Linked DNA regions of Salinivibrio kushneri. The protein of the gene in region 1 interacts with the protein of each later gene in a pairwise test. Links are inferred from orthologs where the notes say so. Each region holds a gene or a part of one and is shown on either strand. Other genes may lie near its edges.

Region 1 (3,488 bases):
TGAATTTGCTGAGCTCTTCATCTGATGGGTTGACAACGATTTGGTTGTTAATCGCATCAAGCACCAGCATGTCGCCATTTTTTACTTTGCTGGTCGCATCATTGGTTCCCACAATCGCTGGTAACTCAAGCGAGCGCGCCATGATTGAAGAGTGTGAAGTGCGACCACCAATGTCGGTAATAAAACCAAGCACATAATTCAGGTCAACCTGTGCTGTTTCTGAAGGCGTCAGGTCGTTTGCAACCAGGATCACTTCTTCGTTAATAGCGCTCAACGACACCATATTGATGCCAAGTGCGTTTTTGACGAAGCGTGAACCGATATCACGGATATCTGAGGCACGCTCTTTCAGATAATCGTCGTCGAGTGACTCAAGCGTGACAGCTTGTTCTTCGATAACGCTGTAGATTGCGTGATCAGCGGTTGCTAGGTTTGACTTAATGAAGCTGACGATCTCTTCTTCGAGCTCTTCATCTTCAAGCAGCATGATGTGACCTTCGAAGATAGCTTCTTTCTCTTCGCCAAAGGTCTCCCTTGCTTTGTCTTTGATCGCTTCAAGTTGCGTCTTAGACTGTTCGCGAGCATCCAATACGCGCTGAATTTCTTTGTCGATTTGAGACGCATCAATCTTATCTTTATTGATGACAACGTCTTCTTCTTGCAGCAGCAGTGCTTTACCAAAAGCAATACCAGGTGATGCCAGGATGCCTGAAATCATAGCTTTACCTTACGTTTATCCAACTTAAAACCGATAGAAAAAGAGCCGGATTACTCCAGCTCGTCCATCAGTTTTACTAGGTGATCAACGGCCTGTTGTGCTTGCGCACCTTCAGCAGAGATAGTCACCTTAGTGCCTTTGGTCAAGCCAAGGGTTTGAAGTTTAAATAGGCTTTTTGCGCTCGCGCTCTTACCGTTAGACTCAACGGTGATCTCAGCGTCGTAGCTTTTCGCTTCTTTTACGAACTGCGCCGCTGGGCGAGTGTGTAGGCCGTTTTCTGCAGTAATCTCAACTTGCTTCTGATACATGATTCACCCCGTTTCTGTATTTTTTTAAATCTATGTATTAAATATAAGGTTAGCTTAACCGCTAACGGGCGACTTCGCTATCCGTTGACGCTAACCTAACCAAGAAATCGACCTGATAGCTTAATCCATGTCAATTTCGTGTCATCTTTTTGCCATTTTTGACCTTCCACTCATTAGGCGCGAGGGCTTTTATTTTGATGCGGAAAATAAAAAGGCAGATGTGTTTTACTAAAGCTTAATATAAAAATCAAACAAAAAAGGCCCGATTTGGGCCTTTGCGAATAGGGGGGTGTGGAGGCTGGTTGGCTAACCTGCTGTTACTGCTCGGTTTCCAGCTCAGTGAACATCCCCGCAAACAGTGGCGAGCTGAGATAACGCTCTGCTGCACTTGGCAAAATTGTGACAATCTTCTTATTTGCAAACTCGGGAAGTTCGGCAATTTTGTTGGCTGCAACCACAGCTGCACCTGAAGAAATCCCGCCCAAGATGCCTTCTTCTTCCATCAGGCGGCGAGCCATCGCAATGGCTTCGTCTGAGCTGACAGAGACCACTTGGTCAACGAGCTTCACATCCAAGTTCTTCGGCACAAAACCCGCGCCAATACCTTGGATTTTGTGAGGGGCAGGCTGCACGTCTTGACCCGCGATAGTTTGCGCAATCACTGGTGACTCGGCAGGTTCGACCGCCACTGTGGTGATCGCTTTGCCTTTGGTGTTTTTGATGTAGCGGCTGACACCGGTTAGCGTGCCACCTGTGCCCACACCGGCAACAAATACATCGATTTCACCGTCAGTGTCTTCCCAGATTTCAGGCCCTGTGGTCTTTTCGTGGATTTCAGGGTTGGCTGGGTTATCGAACTGTTGCAACATCAGGTATTTACCTGGCTCTGCCGCCATGATTTCTTCGGCTTTGGCAATCGCCCCTTTCATGCCTTTTGGCGCTTCGGTGAGCACCAGCTTCGCGCCCATGGCTTTAAGCAGCTTACGGCGCTCAAGGCTCATTGACTCCGGCATGGTTAGGGTCAGCTTATAACCACGTGCCGCCGCGACATAGGCGAGCGCGATCCCCGTGTTACCACTGGTTGGCTCAATCAATTCGATACCGGGTTTGAGGGTGCCTTTTTTCTCCGCATCCCAGATCATATTGGCACCGATACGGCACTTAACGCTGAAGCTTGGGTTGCGTGCCTCAACTTTGGCCAACACGTTTGGTTTTGCCACGCGGTTTAGGCGAACTAGCGGTGTGTTTCCGATGGTTTGTGTATTATCTTCGTAAATCTTGCCCATTGTATCGTTCCTTCATGACACCGATTTTTAATAACACTCCAAGCATATCTCTGCTGCATGGTTTTGAAAGGATCGGTTGGTTATATCTTATTGTGACATTAACCAATAACTGATTGGTTAACCGAAAAAAGCCCACATCGTCGATGTGAGCTTTAGCGTAGAACATTACCGGCTAAACAGGCTAATTCCGCCCCAACGAGGCCTTGTGCTTATCCACCCACATGGCGGTTGCGCCGCATACTGCCGCAGGCATCACCAGCAGGTTAAGCAAGGGTGTCATGGTAAATAACATGACTATTGCGCCAAAGCTTAGCGATGCGCCCCGCTGTTGGTTTAAGGTCTGGCGCATGGCGGGAAACGACACCTTGTGATTATCGAACGGGTAATCACAGTATTGAATCGCCATCATCCACGCGCTAAACAAAAACCAGATCACAGGCCCCACGGTTTGTCCGATCGCGGGTATCCACAGCAGCAATAAAAAGCCGAGTGCTCTGGGGATGTAGTAAGCGAGCTTTTGCCATTCTCGTTTCATCACCCGCGGGATATCTTTAATAATGCCAGCCAAGCCATCATCAGGTGCCCGCGTTCCTGACAGCTTTGCCTCCACATGTTCGGCCAACAGGCCATTGAACGGTGCCGCTATCCAGTTAGCCAGTGTGCTAAACACGTAGGAGAACACCACAAAGATCGCCACCACGACTAAAGGCCATATGAGAAATGAAAGCCAAGAGAGCCATTCGGGTAGGCTAGCCATCCAATGGTCTATCCAGTCACCAAACTGTGATAATAGATAAAGGAACGCGCCGCCCAGCAGCAACACATTGATCAAAATAGGAATGATCACAAAGCGGCGTAAGCCGGGTGCCATCATCAATGAAAAACCCTGGAACAAGTAGCCAGCGCCACTTTGAGGGCGGGGGCGAGCATAATTCGCCATGATATCTCCTTGATAACAATGTTGGTCACAACAAGCCGCACGCAAGCGGTTGATACAAAAATAACGATGTGCGCTATATTACGGGGGGAATCGCTGGGATGACAACGGCCTAATAATGGGAAAGTTTAACGATTTGTGTGTCGCTATTCGTTAAATTGTCCCCAACTTTTGATACAGTTAACTAAGTTGACGATTAACGCATTGCGTCAGCCAACAGGCCCCGCTTATGATCGCGC
Region 2 (2,969 bases), 580 kb from region 1 along the record:
GAAAAATTGGTGTTTTGACCAGTGGCGGTGATGCGCCAGGTATGAACGCAGCGATTCGCGGTGTGGTTCGCAGCGCGCTCAGCGAAGGCTTAGAAGTATATGGTATTTATGATGGCTTTCTCGGCCTGCATCAAAACCGTATTGAGCGCCTCAACCGCACCAGTGTTTCCGACGTGATTAACCGCGGCGGTACGTTTTTAGGCTCGGCACGTTTCCCTGAATTTGCCGACGAAAAAGTCCGTGAGCAAGCGATCCAAAACCTCAAGATGCACGGCATCGACGCCTTGGTCGTGATCGGTGGTGATGGCTCCTTTATGGGAGCGAAAAAGCTCACCGAAATGGGCTACCCCTGTATCGGCCTACCTGGCACCATTGACAACGACGTCGCCGGGACGGACTACACCATCGGCTATATGACGGCAATGAACACAGTGATTGACGCCATTGACCGCCTACGCGACACCTCATCGTCTCACCAGCGTATCTCAATTGTTGAGGTGATGGGACGCCATTGTGGTGACTTAACCTTGATGGCATCGATTGCCGGTGGTTGTGAATACATCATCACCCCAGAGATCGGCTTGGATAAAGACAAGCTTCTCGCCAAGGTTAAAGAAGGCATCTACAAAGGCAAGAAACACGCGATCATCGCGATCACTGAGCTGATGACCGACGCTAATGAACTCGCGAAGTTCATTGAGACAGAAACCGGCCGCGAAACACGTGCGACCATTCTTGGTCATATTCAACGTGGTGGCCAGCCCGGCGCCTTTGACCGCATTCTTGCCTCGCGCATGGGCGCTTACGCCGTTGACCTTCTTCAGCAAGGAGAAGGTGGCCGTTGTGTCGGTATTCAGAATGACAAAATGGTGCACCACGACATCATCGATGCGATTGAAAACATGAAGCGCCCATTCCGCGACGACCTGTACGAAGTCGCCGAAAAGCTGTTCTAAATAGCGGCATCATGATTTATGCATAACAAAACGGAGCCTGACGGCTCCGTTTTTTATTCTGAGATGGCTTGGGTGAGGCCCGCGCTTATGCATCGCGCTTATGCAAGCCGCGCTTCTGCAAGCCGCGTTATATCCCATCTCCCGAGATAAATGTCTTGTGCGAGCCATTAAATTCTTGATCCATATCCAGCGATGGCATGTGCGAGCTGGGCCGACCCACAATCTTTGCCGGTACGCCAGCCACCGTGGTATGAGGTGGTACTGGGTTAAGCACCACGGAGCAGGAGCCAATTTTCGCCCCCTCACCAATATCAATATTACCCAGAATTTTCGCCCCAGCACCGATCATCACGCCCGTGCGGATCTTCGGATGGCGGTCGCCGCCCTCTTTGCCGGTGCCGCCCAAGGTGACATCTTGGAGAATAGACACATTGTCTTCAATGACCGCGGTTTCACCGATAACAATACCCGTGGCGTGGTCGAACATAATGCCACGGCCAATACAGGCCGCAGGATGAACATCCACTTGGCTGGTCACCGAAATTTGGTTTTGTAAGTAGGTGGCCAACTCTTTTCGTCCTTGACGCCATAGCCAGTTAGCGACCCGAAAGCCTTGCAACGCATGAAAGCCTTTTAGGTATAAAAGTGGCGTTGAATACAATTCGACAGCCGGATCGCGCTCAACGGTGGCACAGATATCACACGCCGCGGATTCCGCCACGCAAGCATCATTAGCATAGACTTCTTCTATCACTTCTCGCACCGCCATTGAGGGCATCGAGGGCGTGGAAAGCTTGTTAGCGAGAATATAACTCAGTGCACTGGCTAAATTGTCGTGCTTAATAATGGTGGCATGGTAAAAACTCGCCAACATCGGCTCACGCTCTGAATGCTCACGCGCTTCTTTTTTCACTGCTTGCCAGACACGATCTTGTTGGCATTGTTTTTTGGCCTGATTCACTGCCTTCATCCTTATCCCAAATGATCTACCACTCAGGCGACAACACCGCCTCACGCCAGTGTATAAAAAAAACGCGCGGTTCTCACCCCGCGCGTTACTCTGTTCGTCTTTGCTGTTATTCGGACTTTTTGTCTCGTGCCAGCAAATCTCGCGCAGCATGATGGGCCAGTTTGCCTTGATACAGCACCTGGTAAATCTGCTCGACGATTGGCATTTCAACCCCCGCACGTTGGGCCAGTGCCCATACTTCTTTGGTGTTGCGATACCCTTCGACCACTTGCCCGATGTTGTCTTGGGCACCTTGCACATCCTCACCTTGACCCAAGGCCAAGCCAAAGCGTCGGTTACGTGATTGGTTATCGGTGCACGTGAGCACCAAATCGCCTAATCCCGCCATCCCCATAAAGGTATCTCGAGAGGCACCCAGCGCTTCACCCAGCCGGGTCATTTCGGCAAGCCCTCGGGTAATCAATGCCGTTCGTGCGTTTGCGCCAAAGCCAATACCATCGGAAATCCCAGCACCAATCGCAATCACGTTTTTCACCGCGCCGCCAAGCTGCATACCAATGAAGTCATGGTTTCCATAGACGCGAAAGCTGTGTTGGCAATGAATGGTCTCTTGTAAATCACTCACGAACTCTGCATCGGGCGAGGCCACCGAAATCGCGGTCGGCATGCCAGCGGCGAGCTCTTTCGCAAACGTAGGGCCAGATAAAACCGCGAGCGGAATATCGTCACCCAATTGTTCCCGCGCCACCTCTTGCAATAGGCGTCCAGTCTCGGGCTCTAGGCCTTTGGTCGCCCAACATATGCGAGAGTCGGCACGTAAGTGAGGGCGCACTTGGCTCAGTACATCAGCAAAAACATGGCTGGGCACGACCACAAGCAAATCGCGACTGGCATTGACTGCAACAGAGAGATCCGCACAGAGCACTAACGAGTCTGGAAACGCAACATCTGGGAGAAAAGCATGGTTGGCGCGATCAATCTCTAGCTGCGCGACATGACTCGGATCGTGCCCCCATAACACCACGTTGGCACCATTTCTGGCC

The links.
Region 2: the proteins of cysK (region 1) and cysE interact in binary tests that used the Escherichia coli proteins (3 or more experiments, as listed by UniProt). The link is inferred for Salinivibrio kushneri from one-to-one orthologs.

The regions. Positions count from the first base shown.
Region 1 is NZ_CP114588.1:747,105-750,592, forward strand. What follows is about bases 329-3,288. They hold cysK (cysteine synthase A), read right to left. Parts: upstream 2,313-3,288; coding sequence 1,344-2,312; downstream 329-1,343. Other genes in these bases: ptsI (phosphoenolpyruvate-protein phosphotransferase PtsI), read right to left, coding at 329-718; ptsH (phosphocarrier protein Hpr), read right to left, coding at 769-1,026; cysZ (sulfate transporter CysZ), read right to left, coding at 2,494-3,252. In the rest of the region: more of ptsI, read right to left, coding at 1-328.
Region 2 is NZ_CP114588.1:166,270-169,238, reverse strand. It holds cysE (serine O-acetyltransferase), read right to left. Parts: upstream 1,918-2,969; coding sequence 1,084-1,917; downstream 1-1,083. Other genes in the region: gpsA (NAD(P)H-dependent glycerol-3-phosphate dehydrogenase), read right to left, coding at 2,033-2,969; pfkA (6-phosphofructokinase), read left to right, coding at 1-956.